DNA from 2 places in the Peribacillus sp. NJ4 genome. Region 2 is predicted to be linked to the other one. Evidence: riboswitches for the same ligand, from Rfam matches in the RefSeq annotation. Region 2 holds a riboswitch; the other holds the start of a gene.
The links. A riboswitch is a leader RNA that binds a small molecule or an ion and turns the genes downstream of it on or off. The one in region 2 is predicted to bind S-adenosylmethionine.

Region 1: linked by a shared signal. The riboswitch ahead of QUF94_RS21330 (methionine biosynthesis PLP-dependent protein) and the one ahead of mmuP (S-methylmethionine permease) in region 2 are both predicted to bind S-adenosylmethionine.

The regions. Positions count from the first base shown of each region.
Region 1 covers NZ_JAUCFQ010000001.1:4,272,516-4,287,788, forward strand. Annotated here, with positions in the region: gene QUF94_RS21290 (methionine ABC transporter permease) at 1-57, shown strand, start outside; gene QUF94_RS21295 (MetQ/NlpA family ABC transporter substrate-binding protein) at 111-932, shown strand; gene QUF94_RS21300 (iron-containing alcohol dehydrogenase family protein) at 997-2,103, shown strand; gene QUF94_RS21305 (NAD-dependent epimerase/dehydratase family protein) at 2,252-3,286, opposite strand; gene QUF94_RS21310 (PucR family transcriptional regulator) at 3,519-4,403, shown strand; gene QUF94_RS21315 (ABC transporter ATP-binding protein) at 4,528-5,673, shown strand; gene QUF94_RS21320 (hypothetical protein) at 5,741-5,983, opposite strand; gene fumC (class II fumarate hydratase) at 6,093-7,475, opposite strand; SAM riboswitch class I at 7,825-7,938, shown strand; gene QUF94_RS21330 (methionine biosynthesis PLP-dependent protein) at 8,024-9,136, shown strand; gene metC (cystathionine beta-lyase) at 9,133-10,314, shown strand; gene QUF94_RS21340 (type B 50S ribosomal protein L31) at 10,425-10,673, opposite strand; gene QUF94_RS21345 (ABC transporter ATP-binding protein) at 10,811-12,829, opposite strand; gene QUF94_RS21350 (ABC transporter ATP-binding protein) at 12,826-14,577, opposite strand; gene QUF94_RS21355 (hypothetical protein) at 15,090-15,260, shown strand.
Region 2 covers NZ_JAUCFQ010000001.1:2,503,902-2,519,174, reverse strand. Annotated here, with positions in the region: gene aspA (aspartate ammonia-lyase) at 1-320, opposite strand, end outside; gene QUF94_RS12675 (asparaginase) at 344-1,330, opposite strand; gene QUF94_RS12670 (helix-turn-helix domain-containing protein) at 1,561-1,959, shown strand; gene QUF94_RS12665 (hypothetical protein) at 2,822-2,989, opposite strand; gene mmuM (homocysteine S-methyltransferase) at 3,586-4,548, opposite strand; gene mmuP (S-methylmethionine permease) at 4,545-5,933, opposite strand; SAM riboswitch class I at 6,016-6,118, opposite strand; gene QUF94_RS12650 (flavin reductase family protein) at 6,348-6,956, opposite strand; gene QUF94_RS12645 (alpha/beta hydrolase) at 6,977-7,585, opposite strand; gene QUF94_RS12640 (ring-cleaving dioxygenase) at 7,585-8,532, opposite strand; gene QUF94_RS12635 (ring-cleaving dioxygenase) at 8,557-9,534, opposite strand; gene QUF94_RS12630 (nitroreductase family protein) at 9,778-10,377, shown strand; gene QUF94_RS12625 (alpha/beta fold hydrolase) at 10,557-11,609, opposite strand; gene QUF94_RS12620 (hypothetical protein) at 11,602-12,105, opposite strand; gene QUF94_RS12615 (SDR family oxidoreductase) at 12,132-12,893, opposite strand; gene QUF94_RS12610 (OsmC family protein) at 13,244-13,699, shown strand; gene QUF94_RS12605 (YkuS family protein) at 13,745-13,996, opposite strand; gene QUF94_RS12600 (YuzL family protein) at 14,095-14,229, shown strand; gene QUF94_RS12595 (hypothetical protein) at 14,367-14,528, opposite strand; gene QUF94_RS12590 (hypothetical protein) at 14,627-14,818, shown strand; gene QUF94_RS12585 (magnesium transporter CorA family protein) at 14,849-15,273, opposite strand, start outside.

The sequences.
Region 1 (15,273 bases), 1.8 Mb from region 2:
GTACAAATCATTCAAATGGTTGGTGACAAAGCCTCATACTTAGTTAACAAACGATAGAATCAGTCATTTTTTCAATGATTCAATACATATCATTTCAGGAGGAATTTCAAATGAAGAAAATAGCTTCGTTATTATCAGTCTGTGCACTTGCCCTTGGCTTGTCAGCTTGCGGAAGCGATGATGCATCCCCAAAAACTGAAGACAAAAAAGAATTGAAGATCGGGGCGACTACCGGGCCATACGCCGATATGGTTAAAGAAGCAATCCAGCCAGGTCTGGAAGATCTCGGTTACAAAATAGAGATCGTAGAGTTCACCGACTATATCCAGCCGAATAAGTCGCTTGGCAACAACTCAATCGACGCCAACCTATTCCAGCATAAAGTGTACATGGATAACTTCGCTAAAGAAAATGATCTAACGCTTTCCGACCTTATCATAGTTCCAACAGCACCAATGGGCATATACTCGAACAAATATAAATCGTTGAAAGAAATTAAAGACGGTACATCCCTTGCATTGCCCAATGATCCGGTTAACCTTGCACGTGCACTTAAAGTGCTGGTGGATGAAGAATTGATTGAGGTTGACCCAGATGTCGACCCTTTAAAAATATCTGAAAAGGATGTAACGGAAAATCCAAAAAACATCCAATTTAAGCCATTGGAATCCGCTCAATTGCCCCGCGCAACAGACAGTGTTGACCTATCAGCTGTCCCTGGTAATTTCGCTCTCGCAGCGAAAATGGACCTCCAGGATGCCCTTGTTTTAGAAAAGATGCCAGATATGTATCGAAACGTTGTTGCAGTGAATACAAAAGATGTAGACGCTCAATTTGCCAAGGATATTAAATCAGTAGTGGAATCCGCCCAGTTTGAAAAAGTGATTGATAGCAAATTTGCCGGATTCGGAAAACCAGATTGGATGAAATGATCAAATAATCGAGGCCTGCTTTCCCTTTTCAGGGAAACAGGCCTTTACATTAAGGAGAACGAATATGAATACCCTACTGGAAGTCCGCAGCGGCCCAGCCTATTATGCCTGTAAAGCTAATGTCCTTGAAACACTGGAAGCAAAACTGAGTAAAGCGAACATTCGTAAAGTGCTCGTTATTCATGGAAGAAAATCATGGAAAGTTGCTGAACCATTTTTTCCTTCTTTCGAAAATATTGAGACGATTTTTTTCACATACGACGGGGAATGCAGTGACCCGGAAATTGAACGCGTCAAGAAGTCAGCTCTTGAACAAGGTGTGGATGCATTAATCGGCATTGGAGGCGGTAAGCTGCTCGATCTCGCCAAATCGGCCGGAAACTCGCTTCAAAAGGAAATCATCCTCATTCCAACCCTGGCTTCCACCTGCGCTGCCTGGACACCGTTAAGTGTCATTTATGATGATAATGGTTCCTATGTCCGCTATGATATTCATGAAAAAAGCGCTTGGATGTTATTTATCGAACCGGGAATTCTATTGGATTCGCCTATTGGCTATTTACGGGCAGGAATCGGCGATACATTGGCGAAATGGTATGAGGGCAATGCACTGGTCGAAAAACTTGCCACAAAGTCCGTTTGTATTGAATTGGCACATATGGCCGCAAGGCAATGTCAGGAAGTATTATTGACATATGGCGAGGAAGCCCTAGCGGATTTGGAAAAGGGCAAATGGACAGACGCACTAAAGCGTGTAATTGAAACGAACATCATCACCAGTGGTCTAGTTGGCGGCTTTGGTGACCAGTACCTGCGCATTGCCGGTGCCCACTCCATTCATAATGGCATGACTTCCATTACGCAAACTCATCATTTACTTCACGGGGAAAAAGTGGCTTATGGCATTTTAGTCCAGCTTATGTTGGAAGGGAAATTCTCAGAAATAAAACAATTACTTCCATTCTACCAGGTGCTTAAACTGCCTATGACATTGTTTGATATTGGTCTGACGGTTGAACATAGGGCGGAACTTCAAGAGATTGCAGCCCACTCTGTCAAAGAAGGGGAAGGCATCCATCTTCTTTTCCCTGATATTAACCGGGAAAAAGTGACAGCAGCCATGGAAAACCTTGAAGTCCTCACAACCCACGCAAGCACATCCATGGACTGAAAAAGCGATGGGGTTTTTCCCCATCGCTTTTTAATACATAAAGGAATCAAATCATAACATTGCTTGTTTCAAATCACCCTTTTCTCTATGCACCTATCATTAAACATAATGTGGTGCCAATCCTTCAGTCTAATAAAAGAAGCTTTCATCAGACAGTCTGTTTCCATAATCGAAGGAGATCACTTTCATGTTGTCTGTGGATACCAGCTTTTCTATCAGCTGACTCTGGTCGGTTCTTTTCCCAATCCCAAATATCTTCGAGTGTTTCAGAAAGCGGACGGAATGTTAGTCCATTATTGATGGCTTTATTGTTATCAAAAGCCAAAAATCCATTCAAAGGTTCCTTGGCTCCTGGAAAAGGGAACTCTTCCGGTATCCATAAAGGCATCTCTCCCCACGGTTCGACTTTATTGTCCATCAAGAACTTTTCAGATACCCATGTAAAGGCAGCATTGCTTCTTGTCACCTTTTTACAGTCTTCAAGTAAACGACCCATAGTTAGAGTGTAATCCGGTCCCACGGCGTTATATGCACCTGTCATACTTTTTTCTATCATTTGTATGATCCATTGAGCTAAGTCCCTTGCATCGATAAATTGGATTGGACGGCCAGGGCGTCCCGGGGATAAAACTTCTCCCCCTTCCGCTATTCTCTTAAGCCAGTATGGCAAACGGTCAGTGTAATCATATGGACCTACTATTTGGCCAGCACGAATTGACAAGACTTTCCCCGGCAGTTCTTTTTCAGCTGCTTTTTCGCTCAATGATTTTAGCGGACCATAATATTCCCCGTATATCGGTCCAGCCGTTCCACGGGTGATTTCTTCTACTTTTTCATCATTTAGTGTATGAACCGCTCCATTTTCATCAATGCCCGGTTTGCTTGGATCCTTATAAACTGAGCAGCTTGAAATATATGTATAATGTTTAACCTGATTCAGTAATCTGCAAGATTTCTCTACAGTTCGAGGGATAAAACCCGATGTGTCAATGACTGCATCCCAATGTCTTTCCTTCAACATTTCCAGATCCCCGTCGCGGTCCCCTCTTAATTGTTCGATTTCGCCAAAAACATCAGGGTTGCTTCCACGATTAAAAAGTGTGACATCATGCCCTTTCTCAATCGCAGCTTTAACTAAATACCGGCCTATAAACCGTGTACCACCCAATATTAAAATGTTCATACAATCGCCTCCTCTTAAACGATATTCCATAAAGCATACGCAAAACCCTTGCCTAAAATTAACAATACTTTCAACTTTTCTTTCAACTCGCTTTTTAACCATGAATTTGCGTTACCGGAATGATTTGACCTTGTCAGGTGGTTTTTCTTAAAAACTAGTAATATTCTTAATCTTTTGCACTTTATTCTTTTTCGCTATAATGATATGGATATGAAGAAAGAAGGTGGAGACGATGCTTGAAAATCTTAAACAAAAATTCCCGAATACTATTACCAATAAAATGGATACTGATGAAATTTCTGAATATGTTTGGTTCGAAGACTCTAGAAGTATACTTGGGATTCCCCGTTCAGAAATCACAACAGAAGAAATCCGTTTATTGGAACTGCTATTTGCTCCTTCCATAAACCCAAATAACCCAAAAACGTATCAAGACGTATCATGGAAAACTTTTTTATCCGAACCGAATGCACCATTGCCCTTAACAAGCTGGGAGAATGTTCGATTCATTCATTTCAAGCTGACTCATGCTGATTTTTCCATCTCCGATTTTGAAGACGCCTTCCTCGCTTTCGTTCCATCTGACGCAGCATTGGTCTGGGAAAATGAAACGTCAGGAATCTTAATTGAAACGGACAAGGATGAATCTTTATCAAATAATGAACTAATCGCCATTTCTTCCACGCTTGAAAGTGACTTTTATGTAAAGACACGTATGTTCACCGGGCGCTTTCACCCTGTAAATCAAGACCTTCATCATCACAGGAACCAGGAGAAAAAATGTTTTGATTTGGCACAAGTGCATCTGCCGGATCTAAAGGTTGCTAATTTGGCAGACATCATCCCCCACTCATTAATAAATGACCCTTCCGTTACGAATGCAAGGTGGTATATCAATGAGATTCTCGGCAAGACCAAGCAGGATACTGAACTTATCAAAACGATCAAAACGTATATCGAATGTAATTCCAATGCCACCTATGCCGCCAAACAGCTTTATATACATCGGAACAGCTTACAATACCGGATAGATAAATTCTCTGAAAGAACTGGTCTCGATATTAGGAACTTTCGTCACGCCTTGACTGCGTACTTGATTCTTTTACTGAATGAATAATTTTCATTACAAACAGGGGTTTTTTTCCTTTTTTGTGCAATGTGCCCATACTTTTTTCTAAACTGATAGCTTAGACTATATTTAATTGGTACAAGTAATCAAGAGTTTAAAAGGGGGATTTTTCATGGCAGAGTTAGTATTAGATCATATATTCAAGATTTATGATAAAAAGGTGACAGCTGTTAAAGACTTCAACCTTCGTGTTGCCGATAAGGAATTCATAGTTTTTGTGGGACCTTCAGGCTGCGGCAAATCGACGACTTTACGGATGATTGCCGGACTGGAAGACATTTCCCAAGGGGATTTATTTATAGACGGCAAGCGAGTCAATGATGTCCCCCCTAAAGATCGTGATATTGCGATGGTTTTCCAGAACTATGCCTTATATCCACATATGTCAGTCTATGACAATATGGCATTTGGATTAAAGCTCCGGAAAACGCCAAAAGCGGAGATCAAGCAAAGGGTCAATGAAGCTGCAAGGATCCTCGGACTTGAAGAGCTGCTAAATAGGAAACCGAAAGCCCTTTCAGGTGGTCAGCGCCAGCGTGTGGCACTAGGCCGTGCAATTGTAAGGGATGCAAAAGTATTTTTAATGGATGAGCCATTATCCAACCTCGACGCAAAGCTGCGGGTTCAAATGCGTGCTGAAATCGCAAAACTACATAAACGGCTGGACACCACAACGATATATGTCACACATGACCAAACAGAGGCAATGACCATGGCGACACGCCTTGTCGTAATGAAAGATGGTATCATCCAACAGGTCGGTGCCCCAAAAGACGTTTACGAGAAACCCATAAACGTTTTTGTCGGCGGCTTCATCGGATCGCCTGCCATGAACTTCTTTACCGGAACATTAAAAGAAGGCATGTTTAAAATTGGCGAACAAACGCTTGAAATACCCGGATTGAAGATGAAAATGCTGCGTGATCAAGGATATGTCGGAAAAGAAATGATCCTTGGTATCCGTCCGGAGGATTTCCATAACGAAGGAGATTACTTCACGGAGTCCCCCAACAGTACATTCACAACCCAAATTGATGTAGCTGAACTCATGGGCGCGGAGATCATGCTTTACTCCACATTAGAGGGGCAGGACTTCGTCGCACGGGTAGATGCCAAGAATATTATCCAGGCAGGCGAGAACATAAAACTAGCCCTTGACATGAATAAAGCACACTTTTTTGATAAAGGGACCGAACATCGCATTTTAGTTGAAGAGGACGAACAAATGCAGGAAAGCATGAAGTTATCTGCCAATTAAACGTAAAAAGACCCGTTCATGAATGGGTCTTTTTTTCGTTTATTCAAATATTAAATAAGGGTCAAATCTATTCCTGGACCAATACCACTTCATCATGTCCGCATTCAGAGCATTTCATAAGATGCGGGCATTGGCCTTTTTGAAGGGATTGAGGGTATCCATCGTTCAGCTTAAGTGTGTCGATATCCATATAAGCACTGTAATCATCATCGTAATCCATGAATTTCCCTTTATCCTCAAGATTGCTGCTGCATTCCGGGCAATTTACATGAATTTTTCTTAGACCGTTGCAAAGCGGGCATAAAGACATTGTTATTCCTCCTGTTCCCGATACTTATGATCTCAGTATTTGTTGCTTTCATTATTTTAACACATGGAAACACCCTCCCTAAAACCGGCGGGAGGGCACTCCTATGGAATTATTTATTAACCATGTCAGCGGGATCGACCCATGCTTTGAATTCATCTTCCGTGAGGAACTCCAATTTCAAGGCCGCTTCTTTTAAGGTAGAGTTGTCCTTGAATGCAGTTTTGGCGATCTTGGCTGCTTTTTCATAACCAATATGCGGGTTCAATGCTGTTACCAACATAAGGGAGCGATCTACATTTTCTTTGATCTTATCTTCATTTGCAGTGATGCCAACCGCACAATTAATGTTAAAAGAGTGAATGCCTTCCGTCAATAATTTCACTGTTTGTAGGAAGTTATAGATGATGACTGGTTTGAATACGTTCAATTCAAAGTTACCTTGGCTTGCTGCAAATCCAATTGTAGCATCGTTACCAACGATTTGTGTCGCAATCATGGTAAGCGCTTCACTCTGTGTTGGATTGACTTTACCCGGCATGATGGAGCTGCCTGGCTCATTTTCAGGAATGGCTATTTCGCCGATTCCGCTTCTAGGACCACTTGCCAGCCATCTGACATCGTTCGCAATTTTCATTAAATCCGCTGCCAATGCTTTCAAAGCACCGTGTGCATAAACGATTTCGTTATGGCTTGTCAATGCATGGAACTTATTATCCGATGTGACGAAAGGATGTCCTGTATCTGCTGCAATTTGTTTTGCGGAAAGTCCCGGGAATTCTTTTTTTGTATTGATTCCGGTTCCTACTGCCGTTCCGCCTAGAGCCAGGTTCAATAATTTTTGGCTGCTTTCCTCAATCATCGCTAGATCTTTATCAAGCATCGCTTTCCAGCCAGAAATTTCTTGTCCTAATGTCAGTGGTGTTGCATCTTGAAGATGTGTCCGGCCAATCTTCACGACATCCCAAAACTCTTTTTCTTTTGAATCGAATGTATCACGAAGTGCTTTGATGGCAGGAACCAACTTTTCAGCGACCTCCATAAAGGCTGCAATATGCATGGCGGTCGGGAAAGTATCATTGGAGCTTTGTGCCTTGTTTACATCATCATTCGGGTGAAGTGTTTCCGATTCACCATTTTCTTTTAACCATTCATTCCCTTTGTTAGCGACCACTTCATTCACGTTCATATTACTTTGCGTCCCGCTTCCCGTTTGCCAAACTACAAGCGGGAAATGTTCATCAAGCGTACCTTCAAGGATTTCGCCGCAAATCTTAACGATGGCATTCTTTTTAACTTCTGAAAGATCACCGAGATCATAGTTCACCTTTGCCGCAGCTTGTTTAACGTATGCAAATGCACGAACCAATTCAATCGGCATTTTTTCATTACCGATTTTGAAATTGTTACGGCTTCTCTCGGTCTGTGCTCCCCAATATTTATCGGCAGGAACTTTCACTTCACCCATCGTATCTCGTTCGATTCTGTAATCCATGTGTTCTCCTCCTATGTTTGCACTATTCATCGAAGACCTTAAGTATATGAAATGAATAATGTCGTATTATTCTCTCTCCTTACATTGTACAAACTTTATTATTTTAAAGCAAAAATATCCGGCCAGGCCTCCCCTTTTTCTGAAAAATTCAATTAATTCATTCAACAGGATCATTCAGGATTATCCCTGACCACATGCAAATTCCGGATATTCTTTTTAGACACGTAAAGTGTTGACACCGCTAGGCTCCAATAGACCTAGTCATGAACATCGAAGCAATATCCATCAAACTTGTTCTTGACAGTATTTTGTATTTATAGTAAATTCAAAAGAAATTGAATAATCTAAACTCTTATCGAGAGAGGTATAGGGAATGGCCCGATGACACCTCAGCAACCTTCATTTGTTTCAAACCAATGAAAAGGTGCTAATTCCACAAGTTTGTGAACTTGGAAGATAAGAAGAATGACTCGTCCCTACTTAATCAAAGTCTTCTTCTTAAAGAAGACTTTTTTTATTTTATATAACTCAAAGGAGCAGTGAAAACTATGTACAAAACTGAAACATATCTTGCTCAATTAGGAAATCGCAGCGAAACGGCGACAGGAACAGTCAATCCGCCGGTATACTTTTCAACTGCTTTTCGCCACGAAGGAATCGGTCAATCGACTGGATTCGATTACACAAGGACAGGTAATCCTACACGCCAACTATTGGAACGATCCATCGCCGATCTGGAAAAAGGCGACCAAGGGTATGCCTGCAGTTCAGGAATGGCAGCCATTTCTACTATACTGGCCTTATTTAAATCAGGTGATGCATGGATTGTCAGCGAAGATCTTTATGGGGGTACATATCGTCTGTTAGAACAAGGTTTTAAGAAATGGGGGTTGCAGTGTGACTATGTGAACACTTGTTGTTTGGAGGATATCGAAAAAGCCATCACTCCTCACACGAAAGCCATCTTCATTGAAACTCCCACTAACCCTCTTATGCAGCAAACGGATATTAGCGCCGTTGCCGCATTGGCCAAACGATTTGATTTATTGTTAATCGTTGATAATACTTTTTACACGCCTCTTATTCAACAACCCATCCTGCTTGGAGCGGATATTGTGATTCACAGTGCTACCAAGTATCTCGGTGGTCATAATGATGTGCTGGCCGGACTGATCGTGGCCAGCGGCGCGGAATTATGTGATGCACTTGCCTTCCATCATAATGGTACTGGTGCTGTCTTGAGCCCCTTTGATTCTTGGCTGTTGATGCGCGGAATGAAAACCCTGGCATTGCGGATGGATCGTCATGAAAAGAATGCAAAGGTACTTGTAGATTACTTGTCGGAACATGATTGTGTTACGGACGTATTGTATCCCGGTAGGGGCGGCATGATTTCCTTCCGCATCATTGAAGAAGCGGCGGTCAACCCATTTTTACAATCACTCTCATTAATTTCGTTTGCAGAAAGCCTTGGTGGGGTCGAAAGCTTCATCACCTATCCTGCTACACAAACACATGCCGATATACCTCTTGAAGTCAGAACGGCCAATGGGGTTTGTAATCGCCTGCTTCGCTTCTCCGTCGGCATTGAGGACAGCGACGATTTGATTCAGGATTTACAGGAAGCATTCGCACACGTAAAAAGGGAGGCACTACGATGACCGATCATGATTTTAGCTTTGAAACCAAATTACTCCATAATCAACATAAATTCGATCCGGCAACAGGCGGTGTGAGCGTCCCCATTCAGCACGCTTCCACTTTCCATCAATCCGATATCGATCAATTCGGTAAATATGATTACAGCAGAAGCGGGAACCCAACTCGCGAAGCGCTGGAAGATATCATTGCCGAACTTGAGGAAGGCACACACGGTTTTGCCTTTTCATCAGGAATGGCAGCCATTTCAACAGCTTTCCTGCTGTTGTCTGCCGGAGACCATATCGTCATTTCCGAAGACGTGTACGGAGGAACGTTCAGGATGGTCACAAGTGTTTTGACACGTTTCAATATTGAGCATACTTTCGTTGATATGACGGATCTTGAAAGCATCAAAGCGGCCATTCAGCCAAATACGAGAGCCATATACATCGAAACGCCTTCAAATCCATTACTTAAAGTGACCGATATTAAAGCCGTTTGTGAAATCGCAAAAAAAGCCGGGGCCTTAAGTTTTGTTGATAATACATTCTTGACGCCAGCATTACAGAAACCACTGAATCTGGGCGCTGATGTTGTCCTTCATAGTGCGACGAAGTTTTTATCCGGACATAGTGATGTGGTAGCTGGACTTGCTGTAGTGAAAGATCCGGAATTGGCAGTAAGACTCGGTTCCCTCCAAAACTCCTTTGGAGCGATTCTTGGTGTCCAGGACGCCTGGCTAGTAATGAGAGGTCTGAAAACCTTGTCCGTTAGAATGGAGCACTCCCAAAAAGGGGCAGAAAAGATTGCCGCCTACTTAAAGAAGCAGCCCTTGGTTAAAAAAGTGTATTATCCCGGCCTAGCAGATCATCCACAGCACGCCATCCAGAAAGGCCAGTCACTTGGAGCCGGTGCGGTCCTATCATTTGAATTGGAAAGCGAAGAAGTCTTCCGCTCTTTCGTGAACACTGTCGAGCTTCCTGTTTTTGCCGTAAGCCTTGGAGCTGTCGAATCCATATTATCCTACCCGGCCAAAATGTCCCACGCTGCCATGCCTGCTGATGAAAGGGAAAAGCGGGGCATCACGAACAGCTTGCTTCGTCTCTCTGTCGGACTTGAAAATCCGGACGATTTAATCAAGGACTTCGATGCGGCCCTTGTAAATATTGCAAAAGGGGAAGCAATTGCTGCGAAATGAAAAAAGGAGGGGTGCCCCATATTTATGGGCACCCTTTTTGTTTGCATCATTTAAATTCTTGTTCAACCCATCCATAACAAAAGGCTAACGATTTCCCGATGGCCTTACTCTCATTTCTTCATATTATATTTATCCAGGAAGCGATCCACCCGTCCGCCCTTTTCAGCAAACTTCTGCTTTCCAGTATAAAAAGGGTGCGTATCCGAACTAATCTCCACTTTTAATAATGGATACGTTTGGCCGTCTTCCCATTCGATCGTTTCATTGGATGTTTTCGTGGAACCTGTCAAAAATTTATAACCGCTGTTGGTATCCATGAATACTACTTGTCGATAATCGGGATGAATTTCTTGTTTCACTATTATCACCTCATCGTTAGTATAGGTATATGTTAAACGTAATGATTACTATTATCAAGAATTGTGCTTGAAGGTGCCAATAACGGCACCTTCATTATAAGTTTAATCTTGATTATCCATACTTATTCAATTGTGTTTCAACCGGCCATCCCTTTATGCGGCCCAGCCTGCAGCTCATACATTTGATAGTACTTCCCTTTTAGTTCCATTAATTCTTCATGTGTACCTTGCTCAGCAATCCGCCCTTTATCCAGTACAAGAATTTGGTCGGCATTTTTAATCGTGGAGAGTCTATGTGCAATGATGAAGGTCGTTCTCCCTTTTTTCAGCACTTCCATTCCCTTCTGGATAATTGCCTCGGTTTCTGTGTCGATGCTTGCCGTCGCTTCATCCAAAATCAATATCGCCGGATTGAATGCAAGAGCACGTGCAAAAGAGATTAGCTGCCGCTGTCCAGAAGACAACGTTCCTCCTTTTTCAATCACAGGTTCATCCAGCCCTAAAGGAAGATGCTTCAGCACTTTGTCGCCCCCTACATCCCTTAATGATTTTTCAACCATTTCCCTTGTGATGCCTTTATGATTCAGACTGATATTGGAAGCAATGGTGCCAGTAAATAAATAGGGATCCTGGAGGACGATTCCCATATGCTCCCTAAGCGTTTGATGGGGAATATCCAAAATATTTCTTCCGTCAATTTTGATTTGCCCATCACTACTGTCATAAAAACGGAACAATAAATTCATTATGGAACTTTTTCCTGATCCAGTATGGCCAACTAAAGCGATCGTTTCCCCTTGTTTAGCTGAGAAGGAAATGTCCCTTAACACATATTCATTATCCTTATAGCCAAAAGAAACATTTTCGAATTGCACGTTTCCTTTGTATCTGGATATGTTTTCATCACTGACTGCCAATCCCTGCTCATCCAATAAACTGAATGCCCGCTCCCCTGCAACAAGTGCCTGTTCTAGGTTAGCGAACTGATTGACGATTCCGTGAAGCGGATGAAGCAGGCGGCTGATCAAATCAACAATTGCATACATCATCCCTAAAGAAATGGCTGAACTCGCTGTAAGGGAAATCCCCCCGAAATACCAGACGAATGCCACTAGCGCCAGAACTTTAATGACACCAATTAAGTTTCCACCCGTCAACGAATTCAAATGGAGCATTTTATTTTGATAGGAATAGTGCTCCCGGTTCAAATTTTCAAAAGATTGCTTCGTCTCCTTTTCACGTCCAAATGCCTGAATGATGCTCATTCCAGAAATGGATTCATTGATCATCCCATTAATATCGCTGACCCGTTCCCGAATGATGTGATTATATTTTGAGGCGAATTTACGGTATACCGTCGTCCAGATAACGATGATCGGAATGAGTAAAAGCCCAATGGTACCGACACGTGCATCCAGAATGAACAAAGCAATCAGAACGCCGAAGATATTAATCGTACTCGAGAAGAAGTTGGCGAGCACCGTTACATATAATTCCCGGATCGCTTCCGTATCATTAGTGACCCTGGCTACCACTTTTCCCGCTGGCATATTATCGAAATAGCGTATCGGTAAACGGGAAATATGCGTAAAAATATCATTTCGCATCTTTTGAATGATTCGGTTCGCCGCTTTCTGCAAATAAAAACTCTGCCCATATTGAAAAATGGAGGAAATGATGACAAGGCCAAAATAAAAAGCCACAAGCTTAAAAATTCGCGGAATTTCCGGTTGATAAAACCGCATCACTTCCTGACTGGTCAATTTAACCGCTTGCACCCGTTGCTCTTTCCCGTCTTTCTTGATGATCAACGATTGGTTCTCCAAGCTTCTTCGGCCATCCATAGGCACGGCTTCATCTACGAAGACAAATTGATTGCCAACCTGCAAAACGCGGACTTCCCTGCCTTTCATCTCACCTTCATTAAAGTAATCGGCCCGTTTATACCAATTTTCATCATACTTAACAGCATCTTTTCCTTTAACCGTTTCATACCAGGAAGATTCGATGCCAAGTATATGTGAATCGATGATTTTCTTGGCAATGAATGGACCCGTCAAATCGGCGGCTACCGAAAGTGCCAGCATGATCAGGGCGCCAATGATCAATTTTTTATATAGTGCAGCATAATTAAAAAGTTTCTTTACGACCTTCATGCCTTCACCTCCGTCCCTTGGTCAACCTGCTGTCGATCGTATTGCTCCCTATACCAGCCATTATTCTGCAGTAAATCTCCGTGAGTCCCCTCTTCGATGACCTCCCCGCTGTCCAACACGATAATCCTATCCGCGTGCTGAACGGCTGATAAGCGATGTGTTGTGATGATGGTCGTTTTCCCTGCCCGTTCATTTTGAATGTTTTCGATGATGGTCGTTTCCGTTTTCGCATCTACAGCGGATAAGGAATCATCCAATATAAGGATTTCCGGATTTTTGATCAGTGCCCTGGCAATCGAGATCCTCTGCTTTTGCCCTCCAGATAGAGCGACACCTTTCTCACCGACGAGTGTCTCAAGACGGTTAGGCAGCATCATTAAGTCCTTCTCAAAATCCGCAAGCCGGATAGCTTCAGCTAGTTCATCTTCTGTTGCATCCATTTTACCGAATAAGATATTTTCCCTAACAGACTTCGAGAATAAAAAATGGTCCTGTGGAACGTAACCGATCCAGTTACGAATATCTTCCAGATCCAGTTGCTCCAACGGAATTCCCGCCAAAGCAATTTCTCCTGTTCCTAGAGGATATTCCCGTAGCAATTGCTTCACGAATGTCGTTTTTCCACTTCCTGTTTTCCCGACGATACCCAATGTTTGACCACGCTCAAGCTGTACAGAAATATTGGATAGATTGACTACTGAAGAGGAAGGGTATGTAAAAAACACTTGATCGAATTCAATATTTTCCGGATTTGGAATACTCTCCAAACCCAATGGGTTCTTCACATCCGCTTCATATGAAAGGGTATCTTGAACACGATCCAGCGAAGCATTTCCCCTTTGCATGACATTGATCAGTTCACCCACCGCAATCATCGGCCAAATTAACATGCCTAGGTAAACATTGAACGAAACCAGTCCGCCAAGAGTTATGGCCTGTTGAAAAACAAGATAAGCCCCATAGCCCAAACCGATTAAATAACTGATTCCGATGATGATGCTGATCGTTGGATCAAAAAGGGCGTCGATTCTAGCCACGGCGAGATTTTTGCGATATACATCCTCCGTCATTTCATCAAATCGTTTTTCATCCTCCCGTTCCTGGACATAAGCCCGGATGACACGGATACCTGAAATGGATTCCAGGACCTTGTCATTTAAAGAACCGAAGGCAGCTTGTGCATCAGTAAAACGTTTGTAAATTTTTTTCACGTATATTTGCATCATCACTGCCATGATCGGAAGTGGCAGCACCGCCGCAATCGTCAACTGCCAGCTGATGGTGGCTCCCATCATGACCACAACCGTAATGGTGAACAGCACCGCATCAACTAGCGTCAATATCCCGAAACCAGCTGTGAGGGATATTGCCTTTAAATCATTGGTTGCCCTTGCCATTAAATCCCCTGTACGGTTTTTTTCATAAAAAGTCGGCGTCATTTTCAGCAAATGGCCCATAAATCCGGACCTTAGTTTTCGTTCGGCCAAGTTTCCGCCGCCGAATAACAGATAACTCCATAAGTACCCAAATAGGTAGCTGCCGCTCAGTACCAGAAGCAAATAAATAACGTATTTCATGACATCTTCCTGCGTCATGCTTCCACTGTTCATATCATCGATGGCATTCCCGACTAATTTTGGCGGGATCACCTCCAAGATATTCACTAGACATAGGAATAAAATGGCCAAGGTATAACGCCGCCACTGTTCTTTAAAGAACCAGGACAACTTTTTAAAAATCGCAAACATGAATTCCCCTCCCTTTTGTTCAAACCTTTCCCTTCGCTAACCGCTTTCTGGATCTCCGGGGTGCAGTAAGATTCCCAATTTCTTTTGTCTCATTTAAAATTCCTCCTATCTTTTATATGGAAAGGATGCTATTGCACCTGAATCCAAAATGCCAAAAAAGCCTCCGCCAATTAGCGGAAGCTTTTTTAGATGTGTAAGAACACATATAAAAGCGCAGGCCGCGAAAATTCCACAACCTGCGCTTAAAATGATGAATGAACACGTTCTCAATCCTTTGTCTAGAACGACAAAGTCTCAGGGCAGGCGGACGTATGATATTCGGTTGTAACATCCATATGCTTAACTGATTTAGTCATGACGTTCGCCTCCTTTTACATTGATTAATGGTAATTTTTAACTTATATTTAAAGATTACTACGTGTGTATATTTTTGTCAATTGTGACTTTTCTAGATTATTGATGGATAATCCTTTATTCTTATAAGAATGACGTAACCTAAGGAGGTTCAGCATATGCACTGGAGAAAATATATACTCCTGGCGGTTCCCTTTTTACTTTCATCCATTTTCATCTTATTTGCCGTACCGGTCCAATATAGACCGTTATCCTTCATTCCTGTGTTACTTTTCTGGATAGTTTATTATATTTTATTGTACAGGGAAAAGAAGAAGAAAAATAACTGATGACAAAAGAAAA
Region 2 (15,273 bases):
TTCATCGAAGTGCCCGCGCCGCCTTGAATTGGGTCAACGATGAAATATTCATGCCACTTTCCATCGATCACTTCATCTGAAGCTTTAACGATAGCGTTTCCAATACCTTCATACAAGCGTTTGGTATCCATATTTGCTAAAGCGGCTGCTTTTTTTATCATAGCAAGTGCACGAATCATTTCTTCATTGACTTTATAACCGGTAATCGGAAAATTTTCTACAGCGCGTAAAGTTTGTATTCCATAATAAACATCTGCTGGAATTTCCTTTTCCCCAAGAAAGTCTTTTTCAATTCGGTATGTTCTCTCATCTATCAACATTTCCTCTTGCCCCTTTGTTTGTTCTAGAATGTAATGTCCTCTGCAATCGGTGTTTCCATCAATTCCTTCACCTTTTTGGGATCCTGTGTCTTTGCTAATATCCACATCAACTTAGGAACGATGGCTTCTGTATTCATATTTCTGGAACGAATGATGACATTCTTATTTACTTTTCGTCCCACTTCGTATATATCCATATCCTCCCCTTCCTCTAAACATTGGGTAGTAATGACAACGGATATTCCACACTCGACCAACTCATTCAACTTCTCTAAAATATTTCTTCCTTGAAACGGAATACCGCCGCTCCCATAACTTTCAATTACAATTCCCCGGTATTGATTTTTCAGAAAATCAAAGAATTCGGGCTTAATCCCCGGATATAGCTTTACCAAAGCAACATCAGTACAAATGGAAGCATCTAACTTGGCTTTCTTATTCTTTGTTGATTGAACTGGCTTAAGATACTCAATTTTATCTTTTGATATGGAAGCAATATAAGGATAATTAATACTTTCAAACGAATCATAGCTTTTCGTTCTCAATTTAATGGCCCTTGTACCCTGGATGACTCTACCATCAAAAACTACATATACGCCTCCAATATCTTCACAAGCAAACCGAATCGCATCAGAGATATTTCTTTTGGCATCCGTCTTTTTAAAGGCAATTGGGATTTGAGAACCTGTAATAATAATTGGTTTCCCTAAATCTTGTAACATATATGAGAGCGCAGCTGAAGTGTAAGCCATCGTATCTGTCCCATGGGTGATCACAAAGCCATCGTAATCATGGTAGTGCTCATGGATGGATTGAGCCATTTCTGTCCAATCTTCCGGCTGCATATTTGTACTATCGATATTCATCAAAGGCTTACTATCAATCTGACATAAATCTAATCCCGGAAGGTGACCTAAAATTTCGTCAGCTTTCATCCCTGGAACCAGTCCATTTTCCCCTTCTAACGATGCAATTGTACCACCGGTAGTAATTAACATCAACTTCTTAATTTTTGACTTCAATTCCTCCAATTTACTACCCCCTATAAAGCCTCCCTGTATCCCAATCATTCTAAGCATCTCAGAAAGGATGTATTCATTGTAAATGTTCATGTTACGCGTACATCACATGTAATTATAGTTCTGTTCAAGAGTGAAATCAAGCTAAAGTTATTCATTACGCGTACACTTTATTGTCATATGATGGTATAATGGATTTATATAAAAGGAGAGTAATAAAAATGATATTAAATAGATTAACTACATTAAGGAAGTGCAAAAGGTGGTCTTTGCAATATACGGCTGACAGGCTCGGAATCGCCAAGAGTACCTATGCAGGTTACGAATCGGGCCACCGCCGCCCTTCATTAGAAACGATTAATTTATTAGCCGGCTTATATGATACATCCACCGATTATCTTCTAGGTAGAGTAGATTATCCAGCTTCTCTGCCTAAAGAGGTTTCCACAGAATCACTTCAGGTCTTGGAATTAACCGATTTATCAAATATGAAGCTTTCTGTCGATGGAATTTCTCTTTCTGAAGAAGAAACGATTCAATTTATTGCTTTTATTAGAGCTAAGCGAGAAGTGGAAGTAAATCGAGATAAACTTAATAAAACAAAAGAGCCATTGGGCTAAGTTCTGGTAAGTGGAATCTGATATAACCTTTCATTTAGCAACAAATATACGAATTCAAATTGCGGACATTATTATTTTCCTGCAGCATTTATGAGGGACATAACCGTATGACATAAAGCAGGGTCTTATAGTTATAAAGTGGACTTATTGCACTATCACCTGATAGTTGGGTTTTAACTTACTTGGAAAATTAGGATATGGTAGGCTTGATGGATTCTTTAAGAACATGAACTCCCTTAACTTTTGTTAGGATAAGTTGTCCTAGTTATTGAAGTTCGCACTTTCATGACTAAAATGATTGCTATTTTTTATGAAAAGAGAATATGTGTACAAATAGATTATACTACTAACTGGTCTGGGCTCTGCAATGAAAACTAATGTCCCGAGAAAGTAAGTTGGAGGTTTTTATCATTTAATAGAAGAAAGTCGTCTTATCATAGATCCTCCATTATTTTTATCCTGTTTTCCACTTTTCTTACAAAAAATTTTAACAGAATTTTTTGTAATTCTTCCGTTTTTCCCTCCATTTATACGCTTATTTACATTTAATCACTCCGACTTTCCCTCTTTATTATTTGCAATGAAAGAAAAAACCATAGCAAAGCTCATGGTTTTTTCCCAATCCCATATATGGAAATTAATGAAATCTTTAAAAGCAAATACGAAGCTGAATGTTGGAACCATCATGATGAAGTGGAACAAACGTTATTATTCATGTGCTGTTTTTCGGAAAGCGAAATTTTATAAGCCTTACTAGAATGGGAAATTGCTTATGCAAACAATAATAATTGCAATACCTTGCTAGTACTATGTTATGAGCGATATTTAAAAATGACTAAACTATATACTGCTTCCCAAATAATTAAGGCATCTCGTCTTCTTTTTCACGATTTTTAAAAGCTTCATGTGTGACAATATCCTCAATCTGTTCATATTGTCGACTATGTTCTTTCTCTTCGCTTATTCTATTATTAGGTAAATTCCCTGGATGTCCTTTTTCTTTGTGATTAAAATTTTTACCACGACTCATATTCATTCTCTCCTTTCTATTCTTGTTTATTTAGTTTTCCCAAGCGTAAAAAAAATATGATTTAATTTCCCTTTTTACTGATCGTGAATCATTTTATTAATAAGGAACTTTCATTCTAGGTTGACTCATATTTCATTGTTTCTTGCTTTAATGAAGGCTGTTTTTCATTGTTGCCTTAAGCAGTTTGGCTAAATAAGTAAAGGTGAATCTGAACCTGCTGCAAAATCGGATTCATTCCTCTCTTAATCCCGAGAGATAGCAACTAATATTTCCAAATCCCTCCTTTCTCGTTCAATATTCGTCTAATTGTACATCATGATCCAGGCAATCAAGCGGCAAAATCCGCAACCACCGTTAAGTAGGCGCAATTCGGTCAAGTGCATACATGAAACGAATCACTTATTTCAGAAGCCCCTAGAAACAATAAGCAATTCTCCCTTTCCTTCCAATAACTCAAATCTGAATAAAGAGACAAAAAGAACAGGAACCGCCTGATTAAGACGATTCCTGTTCTTTTTATTTTTGACAAGACGAGAGGGAGGGTTTTCCCACTTCTTACATAGCTAATAAAAACATTTTGAAATCCAGAAAAAAGGCTATGAGGATACCACCTCGGATGGTCGCCACTTTCTTGAAATCTCTTCAATATGATGAGGTGCCGTTCTGCAGCAACCTCCAATCAAACGTGCCCCTGCATGGTGCCATTCTTCGGATTTCAGGTTGAACTTGTTACAAGATTCTTGACCATGCCATGTTTTGGTATCCGGATTATAAGTTTCACCAGAATTCGGATAAACAATAATTGGTTTTTTCGTGTTTGCACTCAACACATTGATAGCTTCCGTGACAACTGATACTGGTGCACAGTTAATGCCAATCGCTGCAATTTGCTCACTTTCCTCAAACAACCTCGTACACTCCTCCAGCAATGTACCGTCACTTATCGCTTTCTCATCTTTCAAAGAAAAGGATAGCCAAGCATACACTTCTGGATAATCCTTCAATAATGAATCCAATACTTTTGCTTCTTGAAGGGATGGAATCGTTTCAAATGCTAAGAGATCAGCACCTGCTTCAATCAAAGCTGATATTCTTGGGCGATGAAATTCTACTAAGGTTTCATCTGAAACACCATAGTTTCCTACATATTCTGAACCATCTGCAAGGTACGCCCCATAAGGTCCAACTGATGCAGCAACCAATGGCTTAGGTCTATTTGTTTGCGTTTCATCCTTCCAATAATCATCCCTTGCTTTCCTTGCGAGTAACACCGTTTTCCGAATTAACTCCATGGCCTCTTTTTCTTGGATCCCACGCAGGGAGAAACCTTCAACGGTGGCTTGGTAGCTTGCAGTTATCGCACAGTCCGCTCCAGCACGAAAATATGCAGAGTGAACCTGATAAATCACTTCTGGATTTTCAAGTAATACACGTGCAGACCACAGGGGATCGTCCAAATCACATCCATACCGCTCGAGCTCTGTAGCTAGAGCTCCGTCCAGAATCATGACTGAATGATCTCGTAAAATAGCGTCAATTGGGTTTATTTTATTCTTCATGGTTTTACTCCTCTTTTCTTTGAAGATTGTGTAATATAATAAGTTCCATAGCAAAACAAAATAAATGGAATACCACAATAAAGTGCTATCCGTTGTGTAGGATCAAAGGCAATTCCTATACATGAAGCAAGACAAAGCATGAAAGAAACGATTGGTACGAACGGATATAATGGTGTACGATAAGCCAAATCATTTACTGAATTTCCTTCTTTTATAAAACGTCTTCGGAATAGGAACTGTGAAGCGCTAATACTCATCCAAACTACAACCACGGCTAGACCCGAAATGGATACAAGGACGATATACACCGTATCCGGTGCAATAATACTCGAGAACAAGGCTAAACCACCACCCAACATACTGAAAATGACTGCATTTATCGGAACGCCTCTTTTTGTTAATTTTGCAAATATTGGTGATATCGTTTTCTTATCTGCAAGGGACCAAAGCATTCTGGAAGAGGCATATAGACCTGAGTTTGCAGCAGACAAAATGGCAGTTAAAATAACAAAGTTCATGATATCCGCTGCATATGGCACTCCAATTCGTTCAAGAACTGCAACAAAGGGGCTCTCTAATACGCTTGCATCCGAAACAGGCAATAATGCGGATAATACAACGATGGTTCCTACAAAAAAGATGATCAATCTCCATAATGTCATGCGGATTGCCTTTGGTATCGTTTTTTCTGGATTCACAGTTTCTCCAGCTGCAATTCCGATTAATTCAGTTCCAGAAAATGCGAAATTCACCGCAAGCATCGTCATTATAATGGCAAAAGCACCATTCGGAAATAAACCTGCACTTGTAAAATTGGAAAATAGCGGTGCTGGTTGTGAGTTAGTCATTGGAATAAAACCTACCATTGTCGCTGCTCCCAAAATAATAAATATCACAATCGCAATTACCTTTATAGACGCAAACCAAAATTCGGATTCAGCGAAAAACTTAACGGTCCAAGCATTTAATGCCAAGACCAATATGGCAAATAGAGCACTCCATATCCAGACATTGATTGATGGAAACCATCGCTGCATCAACAATCCTGCAGCCGTGAATTCCGAACCTAGTGCAACAGTCCAGGTTAACCAATATAACCAAGCTACTGTAAACCCTGTCCCTGGTCCGATGTATTTTGCTGCGTAGCTATGAAACGCACCTGTCTCGGGCATATGTACTGCCAGTTCACCTAGACATAGCATGACTAGATAAACCACTAATGCTCCAATCAGATACGAAAGGATGGTGCCCAACGGGCCAGCCTGCTGAATCGTATAACCCGAACTTAAGAACAAACCTGTTCCAATCACCCCGCCAAGCGATAGCATGATTAAATGCCGTGTTTTCATTTCCCTTTGAAATTCCTGTTTCCTTTTGTTCTCCATTCATACTCTCCTTTATCCTGCATCCAGAAAAAACGAAAACGCACTCTAAAAAGAGTGCGCTACTGACAAATAAAAACGTACGGTCTTATCTATCAAGGTTTCACCCCCTGGAATTAGCACAGTGTCTTAGCAGACCTGTTGCTGAGGTTTCATAGGGCCAGTCCCTCCACCTCTCTGGATAAGAAATTAATTTTTTATAACTTTATCAATCTATGAAAAAATTGTCAAGTTTTGTTTTGGAATATAAAGAATTCCCTTTACATTCAGACGATTTTGTCACCTCCGGCATGATTGCTTGTTTTGGTACAGTCGCTCACCGTATTAGAATTGCAGATAATTCTAATCGGGAATAATTTTGGTATAAAAAAAATGACGACATCTTAAAAGATGACGCCATTTTTTCTTTCTTATCACTTAAGGTCGTTCCATTTCAAATAATTCCCCTAGTTTTGTATAAGTATGACCCGCTAATCTTGCTACAGGTTTAAGCCCATTCTGGTCAATTCGGCCATTATGGTAAATATCTTGCTCTATATGATAGCAGACTATTTTACCTATCAATAAATCACAACCAGGTTTATCTAGGGAACCTCCCAATGGAATCGCATGCTCTAATGTACATTCAAAGCGTACCTTCGCTTCTTGCAATCCTGGTACGGATACCTTATCACTAACAGCCGTCGTGAAATTGGTCAGGCCCAATTCACTTTCATCCGATGGGAGTTCCTTGGCCGTTCGATTTGCATCAGCAACATTATTTTCATCAGTGATATGAACAACGAATTCCCCTGATTGAATTGCATTTCTTGCAGTGTCCTTTGAAACTCCTTCTTTCCGTTGAACAGAAATGGAAATCATCGGAGGATTGGAACTGACTATGTTAAAAAAGCTGAACGGCGCTATATTGATGGTACCGGTTTCGGATTGTGTCGTAACGAGAGCTATGGGTCTCGGTATAATGCTTCCAGTCAAAAACTTATAATTTTCCCGTTCAGTCAGACCTTCAGGATTTACTGAAATCATCTTCATTCCCTCTTTCATTCTTATATAAAGTTCTTATGAAACCATGAACCTGCTGCCTCGACCTCTGAACGTGTTAACTGATGACCGTAATTTTCCCAGTGAACTTCCACCGAAGCACCAGCTTGCAATAAAAGTTGATTAAGTTCATCCGTTTCTTCTGCCGGGCAAATCGGATCGTTTTTACCTGCAGCAATAAATACTGGTATATCTGAGAGTGACGGCATAGCAATCCCGCGTCTAGGCACCATTGGATGATGAAGAATCGCTCCTTGTAGTGCCCCTTCGAAATGGAACATCAAACTTGCCGCTATATTTGCACCATTAGAATAACCTAATGCTACCACTCTGTCACGGTCGAAGTCATATTGTCCGGACGCTAATTCCAAGAAGTCATTAAGCTCATTCGTACGGAAAATCAAATCTTCTTCGTCAAAAACCCCTTCAGCTAACCGGCGGAAAAAACGAGGCATTCCGTTTTCAAGGACATTTCCCCGTACACTCAATACGGATGAACCCGGTGAAACCATTTCCGATAATGGCAAGAGATCTGATTCCGTTCCTCCAGTACCATGTAAAAGCAAAAGTAACGGAGCTTCTGGATTACTTCCTTTTTGAAAAATATGTTTCATCATTTATCCTCCTCTAGTACTCTCGGCACTGCCGGCAGTAACGTTTTCTCCATGATTCCCCTTTTTTCTTCCAGCCATGGCGGGAGCATCAATTTACTACCCATCGTTTCCTTCGTCTCATCATGAGCAAAGCCAGGTGGATCTGTGGCAACTTCAAAGAGTATGCCTCCATCTTCCCGGAAATAAATGGCATCGAAGTATTGACGGTCTGTAAATGGGGTCACGCCATAGCCATTGTTACCGATATGTTCTCGCCATTCTTTATGATCTTCATTATCGCTTGCACGCCATGCCAGATGATGGACAGTTCCTACTCCGATTTTTCCATTTGGCAAAACGGTTTTTTTAACATCTATTAAATTTCCGATGTCCGATGTGGATTTGAAGCGGATGAAATCGTCCTCTTCCCCGATCTTTTGCAGGCCCATCACTTCCTCTAATAGTTCCATCGTTTTGATCGGTTTTGACGTCAATAATACAGCACCGCCAAATCCCTTGACTGCCTTATCAGCTGGTACACCGCCGAATGACCACTCGCTATTTTTACCTTCTTTACGCTCAACCAGTTCAAGTTGCAAACCATGTGGGTCTTGGAATTTCAGATATTCCTCACCGAAACGTGATGACTTTTCAAAGTCTATATTAAATTTACCCAAACGCATTTCCCAGAAGCCCATTGAACCTTCCGGAATGGCATATGTCGTAATCCCCACTTGTCCAGAGCCAATTGTCCCTCGGTATGCCCCAGGCCAAGGAAAGAAAGTGATGATAGTACCCGGTGAACCTGATTCATCTCCGAAATATAAGTGATAGGTGCCTGGATCATCAAAATTAACAGTTTTCTTCACCATACGCATTCCTAATACTCCAGCATAAAAATCCACATTCTCTTGAGGATTGCCTACAATTGCGGTTATATGATGTATTCCTGCATTTTGCTTTCTCATGCCGATTACTTCCTTTCCCGTTGATTAATTTGTTGATTTAGTATTCAGGGGTTTTAAATTCGATTCAATATCTTTTCTTTTCGATTCTAAAAATGGTGGCAGTGCAAGGTTCTCGCCTAGGTGCTCCTCTGCTTCATCCACTGCAAAACCAGGTCCATCAGTCGCTAATTCAAATAATATGCCATTCGGCTCCCTAAAATATAGTGAACGAAAATAAAAGCGGTCCACATATCCCGAGTTCACGAATTTCGATTCACTAATTTTCTCTATCCATTTTCTCAGTTCTACTTCATTATCCACCCGGAAGGCAACATGGTGTACTCCGCCTCTCCCCAATCGTTCTCGGGGAATGTCATTCCTTTCTTCGACATGGACTTCCGCTCCTGTTCCTCCCTCACCTGTCTCGTAGACGACAATCGGATTTTGCCCCCTAATTGAGGATGGGTATGTGCCTGATTTCCTGAACCCCAATACTTCGGTAAGAACGCTTTGCGTTTGTTCAATATTGGGTACAGTAAGTTTAACTGGTCCTAATCCTAGTATGGAAAACTCTTGCGGTACAGGGCTTCCATCCCATGGTAACCCTCCTTGAACGCCTTTATTATCCTGATCGGAAACAAGAAGAAGCCTTTGCCCTTCAGGATCTTTAAAAGAAAGAACCTTCCTTTGGAAACGGGTTGATATTTCATCATGATCAACCTTGGATTCCACAAACCGTTTTTTCCAATATTCGAGTGCTTCATCATCCCTCACCCGTAAAGAAATTTCTGAAATACTATTGTTTCCTTCATGAGTGCGGGCAGCATTGGGAATTTCAAAAAATGTCAGTTCCGTTCCCGGTGAACCAATTTGGTCTCCATAAAATAAGTGATACACACGAATATCATCTTGATTCACCGTTTTTTTGATTAATCGCATCCCTAATACTTTCGTGTAGAATTCAAAGTTGTTTCCCGCTCTAGCTGTAATCGCCGAAACATGATGTAATCCTTTTAATTCCATCCGTACCACTCCTATCTTTATAAATCTCCCCTTAAGGAGATGAATTATCCGCCAATAATATCTCGAATTCAAGGTATCTAATCTGTTATACACAACACTTTTAATAAAAATATCTTGAATTAAAGATAAACGACATTTATATATTTGTCAACCATTCCTGATTCAAATATTTCAAACCATTCACTTAATAAAATAATAATATCAGGTCAAAATAAGTCGGTATAATTAATGGAGGTGTGATATATGGCTAAAGATTTTTCAAGTGCAATTGAAGATAGGCGCTCATATTATTCCCTTAGTAAGGAAATTGTCGTCCCTAATAAAAGGATTAAGGAAGTTATCGATCATGCCGTTCAATATTCCCCTTCCGCTTTCAACTCACAAAGTGCAAGAGTGATTGTTTTAACCGGGAAAAGCCACGACCAATTATGGAATATCACAAAAGAAACATTAAGAAAAGCAGTCGGTGACAAAGATTTTGAAAAAACGGAAGAAAAAATAAAGTCATTTATAAATGGTTATGGTACGGTTTTATTCTTTGAAGATCAGGCCATTATAGAAAGGCTTCAAGAACAATTCAAGACGTATGCCGAAAACTTCCCGATTTGGTCTAACCAATCATCTGCCATTTTACAATTTGTCGTATGGACTTCCTTGGAAATTGAGGGGTTTGGTGCAAGTCTTCAGCATTATAATCCTTTAATCGATGACGAGGTGAGAAAGACATGGGATATATCACGCGACTGGAAACTCATCGCACAGATGCCTTTTGGAAAACCCACTGCAGAGCCTGGCGATAAAGCCGTCTCACCACTTGAAGAACGAGTGAAATATTATCAATAATACATTAGGGCCGGCTCTACATACTGAGCCAGCCCTTACTTTTATTTCACTTTAATAATCTGGGAATGTAGCAAAGAATTTTGAAAATATCAATGACGCAAAGCCCATAAATTCTACAACCGGCATGATTTTATTATACTCATTGTCGTTCAAAACGTACATTTCGCCCCCCTAGTAACCTATTGAATTGGGGAAGAACGCCCTGGTAGCCATTCCTTCAAATAAGATGGGAGTTCACCCGAATATTGTTTTACAGCATGTCCACTTTTCAGTAGACTGAATGTCTTATCCTTGCATGTTAAATGCTCCATTACCGGATAAATCATTTCCTGTGGGACCAATCGATCATACTTACTAGCTATGACCAAAACACTAGCATTAATTTTTGATAGCTTTGCTTTTTTTCCCCTTACCTTGAAACCACCATTAACCAAGCTATTTTTCATTAAAAGTTCTTTGGTTATTTGTTTTGCGGCTGCTCCGGATAATGGTACATGCCCATTAGCCCAAGCATTGAAACGGCGCCAATTTTGGACGTATTCCTCATCATCCGCTTGATTCAATAAAGATAAATAGGGTGATAAATAGATTGGAGATGTAATTAACCGGATTCCATATTTGACTGCACTGGCTGGGATCGTTTGATAAATATCGATCGTCTCGTCAAAATTCGCGGTACCTTCCTTTAACGCTTCCTGCCATTTATCAAAAAATTCTGAGGCACTGAAATCTACCGGTGTAACGGAGAGGATCAAATTCTTGATTGGCTCGTTTGCAATGGCAGCATATATTGCGGCTATTGTACCGCCGAGGCAAAACCCCATAACTGTAATTTCTGATGCTCCAGAGTGGCGTAATGCACGCTGCACCCCTTTTTGAATATAATCGATGATATAATCTTCGATCGATATTTCACCATCTTCAAACCCCGGGCTTCCAAAATCAAGCAAATACACATCAAAACCTTCATTTACAAAAGATTCTATTAAACTATTCCCTGGGGACAAATCAAGAATCAAAGGAGTATTGATTAGTGAATATATAAGAAAAACCGGTACATCATATTTTTTTTGTGCTGACGGATAATACCAAAGCGTTGATTTATTTTTTTTCCACACCGCTTTTTTCGGCGTCAGTCCCACTTCAGGCATTGGCTGATTGGGAATATCCATAAAATGTTTCCATTTAGTTATGGATTCGGATTGATTTTTCGGCACTTTCCGCTTAGCCATTTGAATTCCCCTGTCCAATTGAATCGACCTCAGGCAACTGTGCACTTAACAACAAAGAGTTATTTATAAAATCCGATATCCTTTTTTTACTCCCTTCCATTTCATTGGATTCCAATCTTGATTTCTTTTTCATACTGCGCGATGAATTGGCATTCCGTTTATTGCGTAATGAAGAATTACCTTTAGCAGTCCCTTCTCTATCCTCAACAAGTGTATAGACCAACTCTTCTAACCTATCAATCTTTTCTTCGAGCTGGATGATTAATTTCGCTACACTCGCCACATCTTTTTTTGTTGGATAATTCATGATGATGGACATTCTTTCTGATTCTTCCTGCATCCTATTTATTCTTGGAATCTGCATTTGTGCATTATCGCTTATTCTTTCTATTAATTCACGATTATTTAGCAAACCCTTGATTTTATCATTCAGCTGCTGCTCTTTTTGTGTGCCTATCAGTTTAAGTCCTTTAAAAAAATTTGATTTTTCCGCCATATATATCTTCCTTCCTTCTCCTCCGTTTATACTGCTGCCGATATTCCCCCGTCAATGATCAAAACATGACCAACCATATAGTCAGAAGCCTTTGAGGCTAAAAATACGGCAGCTCCCTTTAAATCATCATCGTTGCCAAACCGGCCCGCAGGAGTTTTACCTAATATGTCATAGTTGGAATTTTCAAGAATATTCTTTGAGATCCTAGTCGGGAAGAATCCAGGTGCTATCGCATTTACTTGGATACCGTACCTAGCGAGCTTTACCCCTAAATCCTTAGTCAATGTAATGACGGCACCCTTACTGGTGTTATAAGCAATGGTATCCAATAGCTCTGGAAACGTCCCGCCAAGACCCGTCACAGATGCAATATTTATGATTTTTCCGGAATTTTGCTGCTTCATGATCTTCGCTACAGCCTGTGAAAACAGGAAAGTACCTGTAACATTTACATTCAATACTTTTTCCCACTTATCCTTGGGAAGATCAAATAGCGGCCCTGCCCAGGACGTGCCGCTATTATTGACAAGAATATCAATCGTACCGAATTGGGCAACCGTTTCCTGTACCACATGATCAATATCACTCTCTTTCGTGATATCACATTCAAAGGCAACTGCCTTAATCCCCATTGATTGCAAGTGTTCGCATACCTCTTTACATACAGGAAGATTTCGTGAGGCAATGGCTATATTTGCTCCTGCCTCCCCCAACGCCATGGCAATCTGTTTGCCCAGTCCCCTACCGCCACCGGTAATGATTGCCGTTTTATTAGTCAAATCGAACATATTACTTAAAGTAGTCAACTTTTCAGCCCTTCCGTAATGAATTATTATTTATATAACTAATCTATATTATTATAGAAAAGCCTATCCAATATGGTGCTTAAAATAGCCTAATGCCTCTGCCTTTTGTTTGACCAATCCTAACTGGACACACTGTAAGTTTTTTTCGTCGTTTGTGAGAAATTCGACCGAACGGGCACATTATTCGGCATTTTCGGAGATTATTCGAACAGATCGACACTTTTTTCGGCCATTTGGAATCTTAATTCGACGATTCAACACTTTCGAGCAAAATCGAATACATAACCTGTTTAATCGTTTACACTATTAGATATAGTAAGGAGGTTAAAAATATGACGTTACATCACTTTCATTTAACCGCGGAATGGCCTGGCGGCAGAAATGATATCGGCACGATTCAATCAGGAAATCTGCAAACACAGATAAGTATCCCTACGGAAATGGAGGGACCAGGGATTGGCACTAATCCCGATGAAATGCTGCTTGGAGCGGCCTCGACCTGCTATATCATTACCTTTGCTGCCATGTTAGAGCGAGCCCATATAGAAAAGGACAGCTTGACCATGCAATCGGAAGCCTTAGTGGATGTTACAAATGGTGTATTCACCTACAAGAAGATCATACATCGCCCTACACTAGTATTAGCACGGGATACATCAGAAAAAGTGGCTGAAAAAGCGAGGGTACTTGCTGAAAAAGCTGAAACTTCTTGTATGATTTCAAGAGCGATCAAAGGTAATGTAGCGGTGGAATTGAACGTGACAATTTCCATATCACAACAACCTTGAACAGAAAAAGTGCCTAACCCAATATTGGGTTAGGCACTTTTTGAACTATTGAATTGCGTTCACTTTATTTTCAACCTGGCGGCACACTTCATCAGCCGTTAAACCATTTGCCTCTATGATAGACGCTTTTAATGAAGTATCGCTTATTCCCATCACATTACTATCCATTCCTGTAACCACACAACAATCCACGTTTTTTGCGTCAGCTTCTTGTTTAATCTCCACAACATCAAAACCTTTTTCACGAAGTGCTTCCTGAATATTCGTTAATGATTCTTCAACACCGATTTTTGACATCAACACACACCTCCTCTACTTTCTAACCTGTCCTTTTCACCTTCAATATATGTATAGGATGCAAAGGAAATAGGGAAAGTAATATCGAGGTGATAAAAATGAATGGTAAACACAAGAAAGATGCTTCACAAACTCGTTTAGGTTCTTCTCAGGTAGAGGGACAAGGTACCACTACGAAAGAAACCGGGTCCTTCACTCAACCATCTTCACTTAAAAAGCAAAAGCGTTCATGATAACCTAAACTATCATGGATTTTTCCGTGTACATGTTACACAAAAAACGCTTGGTTTAACAGCCAAGCGTTTTCCTCTGCTTAATCCAATGTAAATGTAACATACCCAGTTTCCTTACTTTCGACCAGGCTCTTTTCTTATAGATTTTGCTTTCTGATTTCCTGTTGGATCTTAAGATCATTCAGGTGATCCCCATCTTTGGCTTTTGAACTCATTTTTGATCTCCCGGCTTCATCCTGGTTTAAATCACTTGCCTTTAAATTATTATCGGGAGCGGCTTGCTCATTCCATTTCGTCATCATGATCTCCTCCTCAGTCCTTTATCCTTCCCAAACCTAAGAATATTCATGAATATACCCCACCGTTTATTGCAAAGATACTAATGGAGGTGGTTTTATTGGAACCAAACAAACCCGGCAATAAGGATGTACCGGATTTTAAAGAGTTGAACGACCGTATCATCAGGGAACCTTCACAGAGTCCCCGTTTAGTAATTAAAACGAATTTGGATGCAAAGAATGTAAATGATGAGAATCCCTATACCGATCGGATCAACAGTGAGGGATTTGCTGATTTTTTTGAGGAATAAAACAAAACCGGCTTAATAAGCCGGTTAATTTTAAAAATATTTTTTCTTCCAAAAAATGAATGCTGTCGTCCCCGCTAAAGTGATGGCAATTAATAATGTAAAGATGAAAGCATACGGATTATGTTCAAATGGCAGTTCCACATTCATTCCGTAAAAACTTGCCACCATCGTCGGGAGCGTTAAAATAATTGTCACTGAGGTTAGAAACTTCATGGCATTATTGACATTATTGGAAATAATCGAAGCGAATGCATCCATCATCCCGCTAAGAATCGAGAGATACACTTCTGCCATTTCAATTGCCTGTGCATTTTCGATGATTACGTCCTCAAGTAATTCTTTATCTTCTTCATACATTTTCAAATAATTAAAACGGAGGATCTTATCAAGTACTACCCGATTGGATTTCAATGATGTCGTAAAATAAACGAGGCTTTTTTCCAAAGCCAAGAAAG